Regions from separate parts of the Pseudomonas sp. GW821-FHT09C08 genome, predicted to be linked through region 2. Evidence: riboswitches for the same ligand, from Rfam matches in the RefSeq annotation. Region 2 holds a riboswitch; each other region holds the start of a gene.

Region 1 (7,363 bases), on a different contig from region 2:
GCGACGGCTTGCAGTTGCAGGCCCAGTTGGTGGCCCTGGCCCACGAGCGGCGCCTGCCGGTGCTGGAACAGCCACTGATTCGCCTGGCGGTGGCCGAGCCGATCCTGCACGACATCCTCGGCCGTGACCTGATTGCCTTGCTGCGCCGCAACGCCAGCGTGCGCCTGGAGATCATCTCCCTCGACAGCCAATTGTCCCTGCAAGCAGTGGACGTCGATGTGGTGGTGTGGCTCTCCGACACCGACGGCCCGGTGCCCGGCCCGAGCTTCGCCACCGAACCGCCACGGGCCCTGGCCCGCCTGGAATATTTGCCGCATATCGCCAAGCGCTATTCGCGCCTGACCACGCGCCCGGACAGTGTCGACGACCTGAATGACTACATGCTGGTGCAATGGCAACCCGATGCACAGGTCGACGCCCTGCAGCCGTGGAACCAAGTGGTGGAGCAACGCCTGGCGGCGGTGGTGCAGGTGCAGGCTTATTCGCTGATGCTGGAGATGATCCGCTGCGGCGCCTGCATCGGTTTGCTGCCGCACTACATGAGCAGTTTCGACCGTGGGCTGGTGGCACTGCCGGGGTTGCTGGCCGACAGCATGCAACGCCAGGTGTGGCTGGCGGTGAATGCGCAGGTACAGCATGCGCAGGCGGTGCAGATGATTGTCGAGTTGATCGTCAGCACGTTTGAAGGGCGGCGGGAGTGGTTTGGCTGAGTGTTTGTCCGTTGTCCGTCCAGCGGCTGCTGGCGGTCGCGCGCTCACAGCGGGTGTGCCTGGTGGATCGAGGTGCCTGCATCGCAGGCAAGCCAGCGCCCACAGAAAGGCTGATCAGCGTTGCAACACGCCACGAAAGGTCGCACTCAGGGCCCGCAAGGTTTCCCGCGAACGCGTGTCGCTGATGCGGCTATGGAGCACCACCTCACTCACGGCCAAGGCCGGCAAGCCGTATTGCTCGCTCACCTCTACCGCTCCGGCCGGGGCCACGCGGTGGGCGAGGGCAGCGACGCCCAATCCGGCGGTGACTGCCGCACCCACGGCCATCACCCCGCCACCGACAAATACCTCGGTCCAGTCGATACACGCCGCATCCAGCGCGCGCGTCGCCAGGTGCCGCACGCCGCAGGGCGTGGCCATGGTTGCCATGCGCAGCGGCGTGCCGGGGCGGTGTTGCCAGGTGGGCGCGGCGAACCAGCCAAAGCGTTCCACCGCCAACACTTCGCCGTCCTGACGCTCGCCCTCATTGCGCACGATCACCGCGTCCAGCTCATTGCGGTCGAAGGCGGCCACCAGGTCGCGGGAGGACGCGATACGTACTTCAAGGATCACCAAAGGGTCATAGGCGGCCAGGCGGCTGAGCCAGGTTGGCAGGTCGGGACCGGCCACATGGTCGCTGATGCCGATCACCAGGCGCCGGGGCGCTTGGCTGCCCATATCGCCCAGTGCGCGTTCGTGGGCATTGAGCAGGGTGCGCGCGGCGACGATAAAGTGCTCGCCCTGCGGTGACAGCCGCACATGGCGCGGCGTGCGCTCCAGCAAGCGATAGCCCAGGCGTTCTTCCAGGCGCTTGAGCTTGAGGCTGATAGCGGCCTGGGAGGTGTCGAGGGCTGCGGCGGCGCGGGTGAAACTGGCGAAGTCGGCGACCAGCACAAAGGCCTGCACGGTGTCGATATCCAGCGGTTTTGGCGCGTCAGTCATATCCAATCCTTATCGCACATATATCGGCTGATATCTTGTTGAAATCATCGGCGCTGCGCAAGCTCAACCCTCAGCTTGCACGGGAGCTTTTTCATGTTTGCCAAACAGTATTCACACCGCTTGCCTGCCGACTACGACATGGTCGTGATCCGCCGCCGCGCCGCGCAATTGGGGCCGTTGTGGGATCACGCCGAGGGGTTGCTGTTCAAGGCGTTTATCGCCCGGGAGCACGCAGGCAAAGTGTATGCCTCGGTGTATCTATGGTCCGACCCACTGCAGGCCGCCGATTTTCTGCTCGGAGAGCGCTTTCAGAAGGTGCTCGACAGCTTCGGCCGTCCGTATATCGAGAGCTGGTTGCCGCTGGATGTGCAACGTGGGCCGGCGCAGACCGCGCTGAGCCTGTACCGCGAGGACTGGGCGTTGGAACCGGGGGCGGACAGGGCGGCGATCCTGGCCGAGGAGAAAAGTCGCAACCAGCAGTTGGCGGATAGCGGCGACACCTTTGCGGTGTTCCTCGCGCTGGATGTGCAGGCCTGGCGACTGGTACGGATCACCTTGTCGGCCAAGGCGCTGGAGGTGGACCATCCCGGGACGGGCTACCAGGTGTTTTACCTGGCCCATCCCGGGATTTGACTCAGGAGTTGAATCGGGCTTTTGGCTGGCTGAGCTTGCGCTCGGCCACCGCTCCGAACACCAGGCCCAGGGTGGTCCACAGCACCAGCTGGATGCCCAACGAGGCCACGCGGAATTTCCACAGCAGCACGGCCGAGAATTGCTCCGGCACTTCGTTGATCACCGGGAACAGGCTGCCGGCCACTGCGACGATCACGATGTACAGCGCCACGCCGAGGATCGCGCCGCTCCACACGCCACGGCGGGCAATCAGCTTGCGCGCGGCGTTGATCGCGATCACGGCCGCCGCCACCGACACCAGCAGCATCAGGAAGAACAGCTTGGTGCGCTGTGCAATGGTCTGCGGGTCCCCCACCGAAGGCGGGTTGGCCGGGTATTTGAGCCCGGGCACCAGGATCAGCGTCACAAAGGCCGCCAATGCCAGCAGCGCCGCCAGGCCGCGCGGGCCGACCTTGCCGATGCGGCCCAGGGCGTAGGCGAACACCAGGGCGAAGAGGCCACCCAGGGACACGCTGTAGACCACCACGCCGGTAAACAGGCCGAAGGTACTTTGCACCTCGCGGCTCACCAGTTCTTCTTCCGGCGCATCGCCGTGCATTTGTGCCATCTGGTCTTCAAAGGCGATGGCCTTGTCGATCTGCGGCTCGCCGAAGGCCTTGGCGAAACCGAAGGCCAACACGCCGGCGAGCAGGCCCACCAGCATCCCGCGTACGAGTAATTGCCCTGTCATGGTGTGTCTCCCTTATGAATTAATGGCAGGGGAAACCCAGCAGGTGGCGACCGTCGTGCACAAACTCGTGCACGTACATGCCCTTGAACACCGCAGTGGCGCCTTGCTCGGCACCGACGAAGTAAATCGCCAGCATCAGCAGCAGGCCGCCGAAGATCGCCCAGGGCAGGATTTCGCCCAGCGGGATCGTCGGCACATAGACATCAGGATGGGTTGCAGCAGTGTTAGCCATGAGAACCTCCAGGGATGACGCGTCCCGAAATGGATAGCGAAGGGGCTGAAACAGGGTCTGGCTTACGGCTATTGGGCCGAATACAGTGGCGCGACCGCGCCGGAATCGAACCGGCTTCCTCTTTCATGTTCGTTGTAACATGTTGAAACAACTTTGCCAGTCTACGCTGACTGCGCGCTGAAACAGAGTGAAATTGTGATGCAGGCCACCCGTCTGACCCTTATCTGCCATGCCATCACGCCGCTGCAAAAGCAGGGGCGCTTTCCCGATGACGAATCGGTGGCGATGGACTGGCAAGCTGCCGCGTCATCGCTGGCCGGGCGCTACCCGAAAAACCTGCGCCTGCTCTGCGCCCCCGAGGCTCGCGCCCGGCAGACGGCGGGTTTGTTCGGCAGTGCGCCGGTGATTGAAGAAGCCCTGCGCGATGGCAACTTCGGCGATTGGAAGGGCCAGGCCATCAGCCAGTTGGATCATGGCCAGTTGCAGGACTGGATGACCAACAGTGCCAGTGCGCCCCACGGTGGCGAGTCGGTCGAGCAGATTTGCGCACGCGTGGCGCAGTGGATGAAAACCCTCGAAACACAGCCTGGGCACGTAGTGGCTATCACCCATCCCTTTGTCATCCGCGCCGCGATGCTGTACGTGTTGCAGTTGCCCGTCGCGATGTTCTACCGGATCGACGTCGAGCCACTCTGCGCCACCGAACTGCGCTTCAACACTGTCTGGCGCCTGCGCCTGGAAACTCACGCCTGGCCGCATGAACATGGCAAAATCCACGCCCCGCACTGAGAGCAACCCATGAAACGCATCCTGATCATCGGCATTGGCGCCGGCAACCCTGACTACATCACGATGCAGGCCGTGAAAGCGCTGAACCGCACCGACGTGTTTTTCCTGATGGACAAGGGCCAGAGCAAGGACAAGCTGATCGACCTGCGTCGCGAGATCTGCGAGACCTACATCACCGAGCCCGGCTACCGCTTCGTCGAGGCCGACTGCCCCGAGCGTGTGCGCGGGGATATCGACTACACCACGGCCGTACAGGACCTCAACCGCGACAAGCAGGCGACGTTCGAACGCATGATCAATGAGGAAATGGCTGACGGTGAAGTCGGCGCTTTCCTGGCCTGGGGAGACCCGGCGCTGTACGACAGCACCATTCGTATCCTGCAGGCGATCCTCGCCAGTGGCCGCTGCCACTTTGAGTTTGAAGTCATCCCCGGCATCACCAGCGTGCAAGCCCTGGCGGCCCAGCACAAGGTGGCGCTGAACCGCATCGGCAAGTCCGTCGAAATCACCACCGGGCGCCGTTTGGCCGCAGGGCAGGCGAGTGATGCCGATACCCTGGTGGTAATGCTCGATGCCGAAGATTCCTACCGCAGCGTGGCGGATCAAGGCCTGGATATTTATTGGGGCGCCTACCTGGGCACGCCGGATGAAATCCTGATCAGCGGCAAGGTCAGCGAAGTGGCTGGAGAAATTGAACGGGTGCGCAAGGCGGCGCGCCTGGAGAATGGCTGGATCATGGACACTTATTTGTTGCGCAAACCCTGAGGTAACGTCCCATGCTCAAACTGTTTGCCCTGGCGCTGGCCCTGGTGGCCGGTGCCGCCCAGGCCGATACCAGCCTGCATACCGATTTGCCGCTTTCATACCTGGAACAGACCCAGGGCGATGCGCGCAACCAGCCACTGGTGATTTTCCTGCACGGGTTCGGCAGCAACGAGGAGGACCTGTTCGGCATCAAGGACGCGCTGCCCTCCACTTGGACCTACCTGTCGGCCCGTGCGCCGATGCCGGTCGACCCGCATGGTTTTCGCTGGTTTACCAAGACCCCGGGCGACGGCGAGTACAACGGCGAAACTGCTGATTTGCAGCGCAGCGCCAAACTGCTCGAAGACTTCGTGACCCAGGCCACCGCCAAATACCACACCCAGAGTGACCGGGTGTTCCTGGTCGGTTTCAGCCAGGGTGCGATCATGTCCTACGAGGTGGGCTTGCGTAAGCCTGCGTTGGTGCGTGGGATTGCAGCGTTGAGTGGCAGCGTGTTGCCGGTGCTCAAGGCCGAGCTGAAGCCGGATGAACGCCTGAAACAGCTGGCGATCTTTATCGGCCACGGCACCCTGGACCAGGCGCTGCCGTATACGTCGGCGACGCGCGCGAATGAGGTGCTGACGGGGTTGGGGCTGACGCCGGAGTTTCATGGCTATCCGGGCATGCCGCATACCATCAGCGAGGCGGAGGTGCAGGACCTGAAGGTTTGGCTGGAAAAAAGCCTGAACTGACGTTGGCTAAGTGTGGGAGCTGGCTGGCCAGCTCGCACATTTGTTGGTGATGTCAGGAAGATCGGCTCACTTGCCGCCGGTGATCTGCTTCACCAACTCCGCATGCCCCTTCACATCATCGGCCCGCGAGATGGCCTGGATCACCAGCAAATGGTTGCCCGAACCGCCGAGGAAAGTGGAGTTCAAGGTCTTGCCGCCGCCCTGGGTGGCGGTGCTGTCCACCTGGCGCAACCCCAGGCCCTTGAACGTGAGTTTCTTCTCGCTGAGTTTCTTGAAGTCGGGCAGTGCAGCGGTCTGGTCCTTGACGAAGCCGGCCACGGCGCCGTCGAGGAACTGCGTGTCGTTGTCCTGGATGGTAACTCCGTCGTTACGCACGGTTTCGGCGACGATCACCACGCTTTTCGTGGTCTGGTTGGCGTACATCGTGCCTTGGGTGTCGGCGGTGCCATCTTCGGCCTTGCCGGCCGGCAGGGTGTCGGCGACGTAGGCCTTGGGCAGGCTGAAAGTGAACTTACCGCCCAGGGTGGAGAGGGTTTGCGTGGCAGGCTTGGCAGCAGCGAAGGCGCTGCCGGCGGTAAGCGCAAGGGCCAGCAGTACGGCGGTCTTGGTGAAAGTGGCCATGAAGCGCTCCAGGGATGAACGAAATTGCGGCATATTCTGTCAGAAATTTCGCAATATCGTTCATCCGAAGCCTTACACCTTGTCGGACTCCTCCTCGAGCCGATCCATCTCAAACAGTCGCGCCAGTTCTGCACGGGCTTCCTGGGCGGTCTGCATGACCTTGGCCGCATCGTCGTACACCGCGTGCTGGGCGGCGAGGACTTGCAAGTCGTGGTTTTTGAAACGGGTGATGCGCGCATCGGCCTGGGCCTGGCTCAAGCCCAGGCCCACCAGGGTACGGCGGCTCATTTCCAGGCTGGAGTAGAAGGTCTCGCGCACCGGTGAGGCATCCAGGTCCACCAGGCGGTGCACGTGCTGGCGGTTACGCGCGCGGGCGATGATCTTCATGTGCGGGTAGAGGCTGCGCACCAGCTCGGCGGTCTTGATGTTGATCTCCGGGTCGTCCATGGCGATCACGAAGAATTCCGCCTGGTCGACCTTGGCGGCATGCAGGATTTCCGGGCGTTGCGGGTCGCCATAGAACACCGGCATGCCGCCGAAACTGCGGGTCAGCTCGATGGTTTCCACCGAAGTGTCGAGGGCGATGAACGAGATGTTCTGCGCACGCAGGATCCGCGCCACGATCTGCCCCATGCGGCCCATGCCGGCGATCACCACGCGCGGTGCATCGCTTTCGATGGTGCGGTATTCCTCGGGCACTTCCACCGGCTTGACCTTGGGCTTGAACAACTTCGGGCACACCAACAGCAGCAGCGGCGTCACGGCCATGGACAGGGTGATGGTCAGCACCAGGATGTCGTACAGGTGCGGTTCGAACAGGCCCTGGTCGCGACCGATCTTGAACACCACGAAGGCGAATTCCCCGCCTGCCGCCAGCACCACGCCCAGGCGCAGCGCGCTTTCGCGGTTGAGATCACCGACCATGCGGCCCACGGCGTAGAGCAGCGGCAGCTTCAGACCGATCAGCAGCAGCGTCAGGCCGATCACCACCAGCGGCGAGCTGAGCAACAGGCTGAGATTGGCGCCCATGCCCACGCTGATGAAAAACAGCCCGAGCAGCAGGCCCTTGAACGGCTCGATCTGCGATTCCAGTTCGTGACGGTACTCCGAGTCCGCCAGCAGCAGGCCGGCGAGGAATGCGCCGAGGGCCATGGACACGCCCACCAGTTCC
Region 2 (7,363 bases):
TCTGGCGCTGGTCGATGCCGTCTTCGGCTTCCAGGTGCAGGTCCATCACGTAGGGCAACACGCCCACCACCGGTTTGCCGGTGCGTGCTTCGAGCCAATCCAGGCCCGGTTGCAACAGCCTGATGTCGCCGCGAAAACGGTTGATGATGAAACCCTTGACCCGCGCCTGTTCGCTCGGGGACAGCAGTTCCAGGGTGCCGACCAGATGGGCGAACACGCCGCCGCGATTGATGTCGGCGATCAGCAGCACCGGGCAGTCCACCGCCTCGGCGAACCCCATGTTGGCGATGTCATTGGCGCGCAGGTTGATTTCCGCCGGCGAGCCCGCGCCCTCGACCATCACCACCGGGAAGCGTTCGCTCAACCGCGCGTGGGAGGCCAGCACCGCTTGCATCGCGATGGCTTTGTAGTCGTGGTAGGCCACGGCGTTCATGCTGGTCACGGCGCGGCCGTGGATGATCACCTGGGAGCCGGTGTCGCTGTTGGGTTTGAGCAGCACCGGGTTCATGTCGGTGTGGGGTGCGAGGTTGGCAGCCTGCGCCTGCACCGCCTGGGCGCGGCCGATTTCGCCACCCTCGGCGGTCACGGCACTGTTGAGCGCCATGTTCTGCGGCTTGAACGGCGCCACCCCCACGCCTTGGCGCACCAGCCAACGGCACAGCGCGGTCACCAGGGTACTTTTACCGGCGTCGGAGGTGGTGCCTTGCACCATCAGCGTAGTCATGCAGCTTCCTTGTAGGCGCCCAGGGCCTCGTCGAGGCGCAGCCAGTCCGCCTCGGTGTCGGGCAAGCCAAAGCGCAGGCTGCTGTCGTGGACAAACAGGCGCAGCAGAATGCCGCGCTGGGCCATGAATTCGTGCATGCGCTCGGCATGCGGTGTGATCAGCCATTGAAACAGCGCGCAGCCGCCCTGGGGCTGGAAACCATGGCGCTTGAGCAAGGCGTAGAGGCGCTGGCCAGCCTCGATGCAGTGCGCACGTTGTCGCGCGTGCCCGGCGGTGTCGCGCAGGCAGGCCTGGCCCAGCACGCGCGTCGGCCCGCTGACGGCCCAGGGCCCGACCTGTTCGGCGAGCAGCTTGAGCAGTTTGCGTTCGGCCAGCACGAAGCCCAGGCGCACACCGGCCAGGCCGAAAAACTTGCCGAATGAGCGCAGCACGATCAAACCGACCTGATGGGCCTGGCTGGCCAGGCTCAGTTGCGGGGTGACATCCATGAACGCTTCGTCCACCACCAGCCAACCGCCGCGCTGGGCCAGCCGGGTGTGCCAGTCGAGCAGGCGTTGCGGCGCCAGGCTCAGGCCGGTGGGATTGTTGGGATTGACCACCACCAGCACGTCGAGGCCATCAAGGAAGAAGTCGACTTCCTGCTCCTGCACCTCGCGCACCACATAACCGGCGCGGCGCCAGGCTTCGGCGTGTTCGGCATAGCACGGCGACAACACGCCGACCTTGCCCGCACGGCGCAAGCGCGGCAGCAGCTGGATCGCCGCCTGGGAACCGGCCACCGGCAACAGATGCGCAGCGCCGTAATACTCGCTGGCGGCCTGCTCCAGGCCGTCGTCGGTTTCCGGCAGGCGCGCCCAGGCTCGCAGCGGGATCTCGGGGATTGGCCAGGGCCACGGCGCCAGGCCGCTGGAGAGGTCGAGCCAATCAGCCTCGGCAATCCCGTACTGCATCGCCGCCTTGCGCAGCCGGCCACCGTGTTCAAGCATAGAATTGCGCCCCCGCACATAGGATCAGCAGCCATAACCATACGCCGCGCTGCACCAGTTGCCAGCCCCGGTCGATGGAATCGGCATCCGCCGCCGGGCCTTCGCCCAGTGGCGGCCGTTGATGCACCTCGCCGTGGTAGATCGCCGCGCCGCCCAGCTCCACGCCCAAGGCGCCAGCACCGGCGGCCATCACCGGGCCAGCGTTGGGGCTGTCCCACGTCGGGCCCTGGGTACGCCAGCATTTGAGCGCCAGGCGGGTTTTGCCCAGCACTGCGTAGGTCAACGCCACCAGACGTGCCGGAATGTAGTTCAGCAGATCGTCGATTTTTGCCGCAGCCCAGCCGAAGCGTTCGAAGCGTTCGTTGCGATAGCCCCACATCGCGTCGAGGGTGTTGCTGAGGCGGTAAAGCACCACGCCCGGCACGCCGGCAACGACGAACCAGAACAGCGCGGCAAACACCGCATCGCTGCCGTTTTCGAGTACCGACTCAGTGGCGGCGCGGGCAACTTCGGTGCGATCCAGTTCACTGGTCTGGCGGCTGACCAGGTAGCTCACGCGCTGGCGGGCTTCTTCCAGGTCATCGCTGCGCAGCGCCTGGGCCACCGGGATCACGTGTTCGCCAAGGCTGCGCATGCCGAGGGCACAGTACAGCGCGAGGATCTCCAGCACCCAGCCGATATACGGCGCCCACGACAGGGCGGTCGCCAGCAGGGTCAGCGGCACCACCGCGATAAACCACGCGGTCACCCCATGGCTGCGCCAGCCACGGCCACCGCTGTTGAAACGTTGCTCGATACGCCCGGCAAAATTGCCGAACGCCACCAGCGGATGCCAGCGCCTGGGTTCACCCAGCAGCGCATCCAGCGCCACTGCGGCGACACACAGCAAGGCCACACTCATTGACTCACTCCCCACACATTCTCATACAACATGTCACTCAGCGGCCGTGGTTCGGTCCAGCCTTCGAGCTGCAACATCGGTGCCGGATAGAACTCGGCCACCGGCCCCAGGCACAACACCGCCAGGGGTTTCGCGCCGGGCGGCAGGCCCAGCAGGTCGGCCAGGGCCTGGGGCTCGAACAGCGAGACCCAGCCCATGCCCAGCCCTTCGACGCGAGCCGCCAGCCACAGGTTCTGGATCGCACAGGACAGCGAGGCCATGTCCATTTCCGGCAAGGTGCGCCGGCCGAAGATATGCCGCTCGCGATCATCCATCAGCGCTGCCACCAGCACTTCGGCGCAGTCATGGATGCCTTCGACCTTGAGTTTCATGAACTCATCGGAACGCTCGCCCAACGCCTCGGCAGTGCGCACGCGTTCTTCTTCCACCAATTGCTGGATCTGCCCACGCAGTTGGCGGTCGCTGATGCGGATAAAGCGCCACGGCTGCATCAGCCCGACACTCGGCGCCTGGTGTGCAGCCTGGAGCAAGCGGTGCAGCAACTCGGGGGCCACGCTGCCGCCGCTGAAGTGGCGCATGTCGCGGCGCTCGGCGATGGCGCGGTAGACGGCGTCGCGGTCGGCCTGGGGGAAGGCGTTGTCGGTCATGGCCGCATCGGGGGCAAGCCCGCTCCCACAGTGGATGGGGATTCAACGCGGTCAATGGTGGGAGCCGGCTTGCCGGCGCTGGCCACCTCAGGGTCGGGCGCAAACAAGGCCGCCACCGCCCTCGGGTTGGACGGGAAATAGAAGTGCACGTAGGACGCGGTCATACGCCCTTGTCGGAACACCGCCTCGGCGCCGCGCCCACCATTGGGGCTGACGCCACGGGCAATCGGCTGCCACTCGGTGCTGGTCAGGGAATGGTGATAAGTGTGCCCACGCAGCACGCCTTCCGGCAGCTCGACGTTTTGCAGGGCCAGGGCCGCAAGTTTCTTTTGCATCACCGCATCGCCCTGCAGCAGGCCGACCAGTTCGGCGCGGGTGCCGTCGACGTCGGTCAGCGAGTCCAGCAGGTAGAGCATGCCGCCACATTCAGCGAGCAAGGGTTTGCCGGCCGCGTGATGGGCGCGGATGGCATCGAGCATCGAGGTATTTTCCGACAGCGCCTGGTGGTGCAGTTCCGGATAGCCGCCGGGCAGATACAGACTGTCGGCGTCAGGCAATTCGCGGTCATGGATCGGCGAGAAAAAGCGCAGCTCGGCGCCCATCGCCCGCAACAGGTCGAGGCTGGCACCGTAGGTGAAGGCAAACGCTTCGTCACGGGCCACCGCAATGCGCACACCGGCCAGCAACGGCTCGGCCTCGATCACTTCGGGGGCGGCGAAGGTCACCGGCGGCGGCAAGGCAACTTCACAACTGCTGCCCAGTGCCTGCGCAGCAGCATCCAGGCGCAGGTCGAGGTCATTCAGCTCGCTGGCTTGCACCAGCCCCAGGTGGCGGCTCGGCAGTTCGATCCCGGTTTCACGGGACAGCGCGCCATACCAGCGCAGGCCTTCGGTGAGACTGCCTTCGAGGAGTTGCGCATGGCGCAAGGTGCCGACGCGATTGGCCAGCACGCCCGCGAACGGCAAATCCGGCTGATAACGCGCGAGGCCCAAGGCCAGGGCGCCAAACGTCTGCGCCATCGCAGTGCCGTCGATCACACCCAATACCGGCACGCCGAAATGCCGCGCCAGGTCGGCGCTGGACGGCGTGCCGTCGAACAGCCCCATCACCCCTTCGATGAGGATCAGGTCGGCCTCAGCGGCGGCTTCCCACAACAGGCGGCGACTTTCCTGCTCGCCCACCATCCACATGTCCAATTGATACACCGGCGCACCACTGGCGCGCTCGTGGATCATCGGATCAAGAAAGTCCGGGCCGCATTTGAACACGCGGACTTTGCGCCCCAGATTGCGGTGCAAACGGGCGAGCGCGGCGGTGACGGTGGTTTTGCCCTGGCCGGACGCCGGTGCGGCGATCAAGACAGCCGGGCAATGACGGGGCTGATTCAAAGTTCGACGCCCTTCTGTGCCTTGATACCGGCCTGGAACGCGTGCTTGAGCATGCCCATCTCGGTGACGGTGTCGCCCATTTCGATCAACTCGGGCTTAGCGCCACGGCCAGTCACCACCACGTGCTGCATTGGCGGGCGCGCCTGCAGGTCGCTGAGTACCTGGTCGAGGTCGAGATAGCCGTGCTTGAGGGCGATGTTCAGCTCGTCCAGCACCACCAGGCCGATGGACGGGTCTTGCAGCAACTCGCGCGACACCGCCCACGCGGCTTCGGCGGCGGCGATATCGCGCTGGCGGTCCTGGGTTTCCCAGGTAAAGCCTTCGCCCATCACATGAAAACGCACCTGCTCGGGAAAGCGGCGGAAGAACAACTCTTCACCGGTGCTGTTGCGCCCCTTGATGAACTGCACCACCCCGCACTGCATGCCGTGGCCCATGGCGCGGGCGAGCATGCCGAATGCCGAACTGCTCTTGCCTTTGCCGTTGCCGGTGAGCACCAGCAGCAGGCCGCATTCGTTGGGGGAGTTGGCGATGCGCTCATCGATCACGGCTTTTTTGCGCAGCATGCGCGCCAGGTGGCGTTCGTCGCGGTCGGGGGAATCGGTCATGGCAGCTCTCCGTTGGGGCTGGACAAAAACGGCGGGCAGGAAAAAGGATAAACAGACAGCCAAGCATCGCCCACCGTGATGCTGTTGGATGAACCAGGCCGGTCTCCGGACTCATGAGTGGCGCCCTGGCTCTTTATAAAGAGAGCACTCGGACAGGCCGACAGCGCGCCTTCCCATATCGCACGCGATACAGTGGCAAAAAGCACCGTCTTGACTCATTTACCGTTGCGGGGGCAGCGCCGGAATCGCGGCAGCACTGTGTACAAGTGCGCTCACTCACCGGCTTCCCTGTTTCACTCCGTCGACCCATGGGTCACAGAGCACCTGGAACAAGCCGCGAAGGTTAGTGGGTTGGGGGTGGAGCGTCAATTAAAGCTGGCCTTGCACTTGAACCATCCTACGGCCGGCCTCCTCTACCCTTACAGGTATTAAGGAGAACACCATGCACAAAACCAGACTCGCCCTGCTTATCATGCTCGCCGGCACCCTCGCTGCCTGCGGGGAAAGCTCTACCTTGCAGGTCTCCGATGGCACCGGGCCGTCGCCCAAGTTGCCGGAGCCAAACAAGACCCTGATCCCGACCGTGAATATCGCCCCGGCGATTGGCTGGCCGGACGGCGCCAAGCCCACCGCCGCTGCCGGCACCCAGGTGGCGGCGTTCGCCGAAGGCCTGGACCATCCGCGCTGGCTGTATGTATTGCCCAATGGCGACGTGCTGGTGGCGGAAACCAACGCGCCACCCAAGCCGGATGACGCCAAGGGTATTCGCGGCTGGGTCATGGAGAAAGTCATGGGCCGTGCCGGCGCCGCTGTGCCGAGCCCGAACCGCATCACCTTGCTGCGTGACGCCGACCACGATGGCGTCGCCGAAACGCGCACGGTGTTCCTGGAAAACCTCAATTCGCCGTTTGGCATGACTCTGGTCGGTAATGATCTGTACGTGGCCGACTCGGACAAGCTGTTGCGCTTCCCCTATCAACCGGGTGAAACCGCGATCAAGGAGGCCGGCACCAAAGTCGTCGACCTGCCGGGCGGCAGCATCAATCACCACTGGACCAAGAACGTGGTGGCGAGCAAGGACGGCAGCAAACTGTATGTGAGCGTCGGTTCCAACAGCAATGTCGGTGAAAACGGCCTGGAAGCGGAACAAGGCCGGGCGGCCATCTGGGAAGTCGATCGTGCCAGCGGCGAGCACCGCATCTTCGCCTCCGGCCTGCGCAACCCCAACGGCATGGCCTGGGAACCACAAAGCGGCAAGCTGTGGACGGCAGTGAACGAACGCGATGAAATCGGCAGCGACCTGGTGCCGGACTACATCACCTCAGTCAAGGACGGCGCATTCTATGGCTGGCCCTTCAGCTACTACGGGCAGCATGTGGACGTGCGCGTCAGCCCGCAGAACCTGGACTTGGTCGCCAAGGCGATCGCGCCGGATTATGCAGTGGGCCCGCACACCGCCTCCCTGGGATTGACGTTTGCCGAGGGCAGCAAACTGCCCGCCCAGTTCAGCAACGGCGCGTTCATCGGCCAGCATGGGTCGTGGAACCGCAAGCCGCACAGTGGCTACAAGGTGATCTTCGTCCCGTTCGAGGCTGGCCAGCCCAAGGGGCAGCCCGTGGACGTGCTGACCGGTTTCCTCGACAAGGATGAGAAAGCCATGGGCCGGCCGGTGGGCGTGGTGATTGATCAGCAGGGGGGTTTGCTGGTGGCAGATGATGTGGGGAACAAGGTGTGGCGGGTGTCGGCCGCTAAATGATGGGTAGGAGCCGGCTTGCCGGCTCCTACAGTGATACGGTCCGTCAGGGGTTACGCGCCAGATTGCCTGGCAATACGCGCTTGGCACTCAGGTAGGCATTCTGCCAATACGCCTTGGACAAGGTATCCAGCTTTACCGTACCGCCGGTCTGTGGCGCGTGCACGAAGCGGCCCTCTCCCACATAGATCCCGGCGTGGCTGACCTGGGAACCGCCACCGGTGGCGAAGAACAACAGGTCGCCGGTTTGCAGGTTCTGCTCGCTGACATCCTGCGCGCGCATCACGATCAGCTCACGGGTGGTACGCGGCAGGGAAATACCGGCCGCATCGCGAAACACAAAGCCGATCAAGCCA
Region 3 (7,363 bases), on a different contig from region 2:
TGCGAGTAGGCGCGCGCAAGGTGTAGAGGCCGGCGAGCATCAGGGCAAAACCCACGGCAACAACCAGGTTGCCGCCGGTGGTGGAGAGCACGCGTTGCCAGCCGTCTTCCGGCTCCCAGGCCTCGGCGTCGTGGCTGTGGGCAGCTGCGCCGTCGGCATGTTGATGTGCCACTTCAGTAGTGGCCGGGGCGTTTTCGAACGTTTCCGCCTGCAAAATCAACGGAGCTACCCAGAAACTTTGCAGCAGGGTCAGCAGCAGGGCGGCCAGGAGGCCGGTGAAACCTGCGGTTTGCGCAATACGCTTGATCATGTCGGCAGGTCTCAGTGGCACGGGAACGCGGCGCTGTGGCGAGTATCGTGGGCAGCGTTGTGCACTGCTTCGATGTGCGAGAAACCGGCGAAATACACCAGGCACGCGCCGAGAATCGACGCGCCGATGGCGGCGGTCAGGCGTTGGCTCAGGGTGGCGGAGCTGCTGGCGGTGTGCGAGGTGCTGCTGATGATCGACATGGCGCGTCCCTTCTGGGTGTCAGGGTGAAACGAGCGCATGAAAACCCCGCGAGCCAGGCACGCAGGGTTCTGAACAGCGCCCGCCCACCGCGGGTTTGTTATCTGATTTTTTCGGGCCGGTCTCCGGGCTTGCGAGGGGGCTCCTGAGGGGGAGTCCTGAAAGCGTCGCCTTCCCATGCCCTTGGCACAGTGGATCTGACGCTTCGCTCGCTTACCGTTGCGGGGGCAGCACCGGACTCGTCATGTGATGACTCACCGGTTTCCCGTTTCACCCTGTGAGGGGCACCCGAAACAAGGTGTGTAGGAGAGCATGGGGGTGGGAGGGGAGTCAAATCGGTTGTGGGGGCATATCCGTTATTTGGGTAACGGCCGCCTATGGTTCCGCCCTTACGGCGGGTCACTTTTGAACAGCGCAAAAGTAACCAAAACGCTCTTGCCCCAACACTCGGCACCTCGCCTAGGCTCGGTGTGCCCTCACTCAGGCTTGAATCCGTGGGCCGCCGCAATGGGCCATCCCTGGCCCAGTGCGGCTAACCCGGCGTCCTGCCGGGTTGCCCACGGATTCAAACCTGCGTTCGGCCAGCGTGTTTAATGGGGCGCCTAGGATCAAGATCAAGGTCAAAAGCGGCTCGCTTCGCATCGTGGATGCGCTTTTTGATCTCTGTAGGAGCCGGCTTGAACGCAAAAAATGCGTGTGCGCCGCGTACATTCTGATGTTTCCGCGTCATCGTTAACGACCATCGCAGGCAAGCCAGCTCCCACAGGTTGACCGAGTTCGAGATAAGAATCCGGTCGGCTTTAAGGCCGCCGCGCTTTTGCTTTTGCTTTTGATCTTGATCTAGGCGCCCCATCAAACACGCTGGCCGGAATTCGATATTGATTTGGGGGGTAAACCGGCAGGGATGCCGGTTTAGCCGCCCCGCGCCATGGATGGCGCGTGGCGGCGGCCCCCCAAATCAATGTCGGATTACGGGCACACCGAGCCTAGGCGAGGTGCCGAGTGTTGGGGCAAGAGCCCTTTTGGTTACTTTTGGGGCTCTTTTCCAAAAGTGACCCGCTGTAAGAGCGGAACCATAGGCGGCCGTTACCCCAATACCGGATATGTACACCACAGCAACTCAACCCATCCCATCATTGACCATCCCCCCACCACTGCGTAGCCTTGCACCCTCGAGGTTCTTCAGCCCAGGCCGAAGCTAAGAAGGGAACGCGGTCCAATCCGCGGCTGCCCCCGCAACTGTAAAGGGTTTATCCGACTGCCACGCCACTGCCACCAGGCGGGAAGGCGCAGCCGGCGCCGGTCGCACGACCCGCAAGCCCCAAGCCAGGAGACCTGCCTCGCAACCGATTTTCCACTTCAACCGGGCGGGGTGATCCGGTGACGAAATCTGCCGCTGCGCGCCGCCGCAGGGCCTATCGTCCCGTATGCCCGCCCCAAAGGGCATCCGATGAAAACACTGGCCAAACTCCCCGTCACCATCGTTACCGGCTTTCTCGGTTCGGGCAAAACCACGCTGCTGCGCCATATGCTCGACAACGCCCAGGGCCGTCGCATTGCCGTGATCGTCAACGAATTCGGCGAGCTGGGCATCGACGGTGAAATCCTCAAGCAGTGCTCCATCGGGTGCACCGAGGAAGAAGCCAATGGCCGCGTGTATGAGTTGGCCAACGGCTGCCTGTGCTGCACCGTGCAGGAAGAGTTCTTCCCGGTGATGCGCGAACTGGTCGCCCGTCGCGGTGACCTCGACCATATCCTCATCGAAACCTCGGGCCTGGCCCTGCCAAAGCCGCTGGTGCAAGCCTTCCAGTGGCCGGAAATCCGCAGTGCCTGCACCGTCGACGCGGTGATTACCGTGGTCGACAGCCCGGCCGTGGCCGCCGGCACCTTCGCCGCCTTCCCGGATCAAGTCGACGCGCAGCGTAAACTCGACCCGAACCTGGATCACGAATCGCCATTGCACGAGCTGTTCGCCGACCAACTGGCCAGCGCCGACCTGGTGATCCTCAACAAATCCGACCTGATCAGCGCGGAAGACCTGGCCCGTGTGCGCCTGGAAGTCGCCGAAGAACTGCCGCCGGCGGTGAAGATCATCGAAGCCAGCAGCGGGCGCCTGCCGCTCGACGTGCTGATCGGCCTGGGCGCCGGCTCCGAAGAGCACATCGACGGTCGCCACAGCCACCACGATCATCACCACGAAGGTGAAGACGATCACGACCACGATGCGTTCGACTCGATCTCCATCGACCTGCCGCAAGCCGACGAAGCGCTGCTGCTCGACGCCCTGACCCAACTCGTGGTGCAACACGGCATCCTGCGCGTCAAAGGCTTCGCGGCGATCCCGAACAAGCCGATGCGCCTGCTGATCCAGGGCGTGGGCACGCGGTTCGACAAGCACTTCGACCGCGCCTGGGCGGCCGATGAAGCGCGCATCACGCGCCTGGTACTGATCGGCCAGGAGCTGGATGCGGCTGGCCTCGAAGCGCAATTGCGCGCTGCCCTCAGCGTTTAACCCATGCACCTGCTCAGGACCCAGCCCGGTGGTTTCGTCTCGGACGACAATATTGCCGACCTCGGACAAACGCCCGCCGAACTGGTGATCCTGTGCAGCGGCGACTCCAGCCTGGCGCTGCTCGCCGAAGCCGCCCAGCAGTTGCCCGAGGATTACCCCAGCTTTCGCCTCGCCAACCCGATGCAGGTGCAGAACCATGCCTCGGTCGACCTGTACGTCGACGAGGTGCTGCGCCATGCCAAGGTCATCCTGATTTCGCTGCACGGCGGCATCGGCTATTGGCGCTACGGTATCGAGCGCCTGGTGGAGTTGGCCGAGCGCGGCGTGCAACTGATCCTGGTGCCGGGGGATGATCGCCCCGACCCGGAACTCAGCGGGCTGAGTACCGTTGGGGCGGCGGAACGCGACCGCCTGTGGCACTTCCTGCGCCAGGGCGGCCTGGGCAACGCGCTGGATTTCTACGGTTGCCTGGCGAGCAGTTACCTGGGCCGCAGCTACGCCTGGAACGAGCCGCAAACCCTGCCGCGCACGGCGATTTATCACCCGCACACTACCAACCCGCGCCTGAATGACTGGCAGGCGGATTGGCGCGCGGAGTGGCCGGTGGCGGCGGTGCTGTTCTACCGCTCGCACCTGCAGGCGGCCAATACCGGTTTTATCGATGTGTTCTGCCAGCGCTTGCAGGCGGCGGGTCTCAACCCGTTGCCGATAGCGGTGGCCAGTTTGAAAGAGCCCGGCTGCCTGACGGTGGTCGAGGACCTGCTGGACGAGGTCGGCGCGGCGGTGATCCTGAACACCACCGGCTTCGCCCAGTCCAGCCCGGAAGCCCCGCACCTGCGGCCGTTTCGCCGCAATATCCCGGTGATCCAGGCGATCTGCGCCCAAGACAACCAGCCCGGCTGGGAAGCCAGCGAGCAAGGCCTGGGCCCGCGCGACCTGGCCATGCACATTGCCTTGCCGGAGCTGGACGGGCGCATCATCAGCCGGCCGATCAGCTTCAAGGACCTCGCCTGGCGCAGTGAGCGCAGCCAGTCGGACGTGGTGTGCTACCGCGCCGCGCCCGAGCGCATGGATTTTGTCGCCGAACTGGCCCGGCGCTGGGTCGTACTGGCGCGGGTGCCGAATGCACAAAAACGCATCGCGCTGATCCTCGCCAACTACCCGACCCGCGACGGCCGTATCGGCAACGGCGTGGGCCTGGATACGCCTGCTGCTGCGCTGAATATCCTGCGTGCCCTGCACGCCGAGGGTTATCCGCTGTCCGCTGAGTTGCCGGAGAACGGCACCGCGTTGATCCATGAACTGCTGGGCGGTGTCACCAACGACCTCGACAGCCTCGACCTGCGCCCCTGCCATCAAAGCCTCGGCCTGGATGATTACGAGGCGATGTTCAACCGCCTGCCCGAGGCCAATCGCCGGGCCGTGCTGGAGCGCTGGGGTACCCCGGACCACGATCCGATGTGCCGCGACGGGCGCATGATGATCGCCGGCCTGCGCCTGGGCCTGACCTTCGTCGGTATCCAGCCGGCGCGCGGTTACCAGGTGGACGCCAGCGCGGTGTACCACGACCCGGACCTGGTGCCGCCTCACGGCTACCTCGCGTTCTATTTCTGGCTGCGCCATACCTACGGCGCCCATGGCGTGATTCATGTGGGTAAGCACGGCAACCTCGAATGGCTGCCGGGCAAGGGCGTGGGCCTGTCGGAAAACTGCTGGCCGGACGCGCTGCTGGGGCCGTTGCCGAATATCTACCCGTTTATTGTCAATGACCCGGGCGAGGGCGCCCAAGCCAAGCGCCGCACCCAGGCGGTGATCATCGACCACTTGATGCCGCCGCTGACCCGCGCCGAGACCTATGGGCCGTTGCGTGACCTGGAATTGTTGGCGGACGAGTACTACGAGGCCCAGCTGCTCGACCCGCGTCGGGCGCTTGAGCTGCAAAAGGACATCCTCAAGTTGGTGCGCGAAACCCGCATCGACCAGGAACTTGAGCTCGACAACGACGCCGACGCAGCGGTGTGGCTGCCGCGCCTGGACACTTACCTGTGTGACCTGAAGGAGTCGCAGATCCGCGACGGCCTGCATATCTTTGGCGAGTCGCCCGAAGGCCGCCTGCGCATCGACACTCTGCTCGCATTGCTGCGCATTCCGCGTGGCGATGGGCGTGGTCCGCAATCGAGCCTGTTGCGGGTGTTGGCCAAGGCCTTCGACCTGGGCTTCGACCCGCTCGATTGCGCCCTCGCCGAACCCTGGACCGGCCGCCGCCCCATGGTCTTGCAGAAGATCGACGCGCAGTTGTGGCGCACCGCCGGTGACACCCGCGAGCGCCTGGAGCTGTATGCGGCGCGCTTGATCGAGCAGGCGCTGGAAGGGCCGCTGGAGCAGTTGGAAGAGCCCGGTTGGGAGGATGTGAAGGCCGTTATCGAAAGCCTGCGCATTGTCGTCGCACCGCGCCTGGATGCCTGTGGTCCAGCGGAAATGCGCGGCTTGCTCGACGCCCTGGGCGGCCGTTTCGTGCCGGCCGGGCCGAGTGGGGCGCCGAGTCGCGGGCACCTGGATGTGCTGCCGACGGGACGCAATTTTTTCACCGTGGACGTGCGTAACCTGCCGACCACCACCGCCTGGCGCATTGGCTTTCAGTCGGCGAACCTGATTCTTGAGCGACACCTGCAAGATCATGGCGACCACCTGCGCCAGCTCGGCCTGTCGGTGTGGGGCACCGCGACCATGCGCACCGGCGGCGACGATATCGCCCAGGCCATGGCGCTGATGGGCGTGCGCCCGGTATGGGCCACGGGCAGCCAGCGCGTGGATGACTTTGAGATCCTGCCGATCAGCCTGCTGGACCGCCCGCGCGTGGACGTGACGCTGCGCGTTTCGGGGTTCTTCCGCGATGCCTTCGCCAACCTGATCCGCCTGTTCGACGCAGCCGTGCAGGCGGTAGCGGCGCTGGATGAGCCGGATGATATGAACCCGCTGGCCGCCAAGGTGCGCAGTGAGCGCGCGGCGCTGCTCGAGTCCGGCCTGGATGAAGCCGCCGCCGCGAAGCAGGCGGGCTGGCGTATCTTCGGCGCCAAGCCCGGTGCCTATGGTGCAGGCGTGCAGGGCGCGATTGACGGGCGCCTATGGCAAAGCCGCGAGGACTTGGCCGAGATCTACCTCAATTGGGGCGGTTATGCCTACGGCGGCTCGGATGAAGGCACCGCCGCCCGCGAGCAATTTGCCCAGCGCCTGAGCCAGGTGCAGGCGGTGTTGCAGAACCAGGACAACCGCGAGCACGACTTGCTCGATTCCAATGACTACTACCAATTCCAGGGCGGCATGCTCGCTGCCGTGGAAACCCTGAGTGGCGACAAGGCTGCCAGTTATCATGGCGACCACAGCCAGCCGGACTTGCCCAGGATCCGTACCTTGAAGGAAGAGCTGAACCGCGTGATCCGCTCACGGGCCGCCAACCCGAAGTGGATCGACGGCGTGAAGCGCCACGGCTACAAAGGTGCGTTCGAGATGGCCGCGACCGTGGATAACCTGTTCGCGTTCGACGCCACCACCGCGCTGATCGACGATCATCAATACGCCTTGCTCGCCGACGCCTACCTGCTCGACCCCGACACCCGCGCGTTTGTGCAGCAGCACAACCCTGCGGCGCTGCGCGACATGACCGAACGCATGCTCGAAGCCCAGCAGCGTGGCCAGTGGCAGGAACCGGGGGCGTATAAGGAAGCGTTGGAAAATCTGTTGCTGGATATAGAAGAAGATGGCTGAGGCTGTCTGTGGCAAGTGGGCTTGTTGTGGCAAGTGGCCTTACTGAGGGTGTGTAGGTTTGTTGTGGCAATTGGCCTTACTGAGGATGAGTAGGCTTTTTGTGGCAAGTGTCCTTACTGAGGATGAGTAGGCTTTTTGTGGCAAGTCGCGTTACTGAGGGTGTGCAGGCTTTTTGTGGCAAGTCGCCTTACTGAGGGTGTGCAGGCTTTTTGTGGTGAGCGGGCTTGCCCCGCGTTGGGCTGCGAAGCAGCCCCAAAACCGCACGCTGCGGTTTGTCAGAAACAAATGCGTTGGCTTTAATGGGGCTGCTGCGCAGCCCAACGCGGGGCAAGCCCGCTCGCCACAAAAAAGCCCACTGGCTGAGAGGGTCCTGCTAGTTACAACAAGCTCACTGGCTGACGGGGGGCTGCTGGTCACAACAGGCCCACTGGCTGACGGGGGGGCTGCTGGTCACAACAAGCCCACTGGCTGACAAGAGGCCTACTGGTCACAACACGCTCGACCACCACAGGAAACCGCCTGTGCCGCAGAATTTAACGAGAAATAGGCATGACTGATATTCCCCATTTTCCGCTGTC

Evidence for each region. A riboswitch is a leader RNA that binds a small molecule or an ion and turns the genes downstream of it on or off. The one in region 2 is predicted to bind cobalamin.
Region 1: another riboswitch for cobalamin. It lies ahead of AC07OJ_RS01440 (CbtB domain-containing protein); the one in region 2 lies ahead of cobO (cob(I)yrinic acid a,c-diamide adenosyltransferase).
Region 3: another riboswitch for cobalamin. It lies ahead of cobW (cobalamin biosynthesis protein CobW); the one in region 2 lies ahead of cobO (cob(I)yrinic acid a,c-diamide adenosyltransferase).

What each region holds. Positions count from the first base shown of each region.
Region 1 covers NZ_JBWKPG010000001.1:332,354-339,716, forward strand. The annotation lists gene AC07OJ_RS01420 (LysR family transcriptional regulator) at 1-710, shown strand, start outside; gene AC07OJ_RS01425 (LysR family transcriptional regulator) at 825-1,691, opposite strand; gene AC07OJ_RS01430 (DUF4865 family protein) at 1,785-2,324, shown strand; gene AC07OJ_RS01435 (CbtA family protein) at 2,326-3,054, opposite strand; gene AC07OJ_RS01440 (CbtB domain-containing protein) at 3,074-3,286, opposite strand; cobalamin riboswitch at 3,319-3,448, opposite strand; gene AC07OJ_RS01445 (histidine phosphatase family protein) at 3,485-4,075, shown strand; gene cobF (precorrin-6A synthase (deacetylating)) at 4,085-4,840, shown strand; gene AC07OJ_RS01455 (alpha/beta hydrolase) at 4,852-5,571, shown strand; gene AC07OJ_RS01460 (DcrB/PsbP domain-containing protein) at 5,638-6,192, opposite strand; gene AC07OJ_RS01465 (monovalent cation:proton antiporter-2 (CPA2) family protein) at 6,265-7,363, opposite strand, start outside.
Region 2 covers NZ_JBWKPG010000004.1:417,087-424,449, reverse strand. The annotation lists gene AC07OJ_RS16590 (cobyric acid synthase) at 1-724, opposite strand, end outside; gene cobD (threonine-phosphate decarboxylase CobD) at 721-1,710, opposite strand; gene cbiB (adenosylcobinamide-phosphate synthase CbiB) at 1,703-2,611, opposite strand; gene bluB (5,6-dimethylbenzimidazole synthase) at 2,608-3,258, opposite strand; gene AC07OJ_RS16570 (cobyrinic acid a,c-diamide synthase CobB) at 3,255-4,646, opposite strand; gene cobO (cob(I)yrinic acid a,c-diamide adenosyltransferase) at 4,643-5,254, opposite strand; cobalamin riboswitch at 5,334-5,597, opposite strand; gene AC07OJ_RS16560 (PQQ-dependent sugar dehydrogenase) at 5,697-7,010, shown strand; gene AC07OJ_RS16555 (C40 family peptidase) at 7,054-7,363, opposite strand, start outside.
Region 3 covers NZ_JBWKPG010000006.1:289,064-296,426, reverse strand. The annotation lists gene AC07OJ_RS22110 (CbtA family protein) at 1-310, opposite strand, end outside; gene AC07OJ_RS22105 (CbtB domain-containing protein) at 322-510, opposite strand; cobalamin riboswitch at 608-815, opposite strand; cobalamin riboswitch at 1,667-1,865, shown strand; gene cobW (cobalamin biosynthesis protein CobW) at 1,959-3,020, shown strand; gene cobN (cobaltochelatase subunit CobN) at 3,024-6,785, shown strand; gene AC07OJ_RS22090 (magnesium chelatase ATPase subunit I) at 7,335-7,363, shown strand, end outside.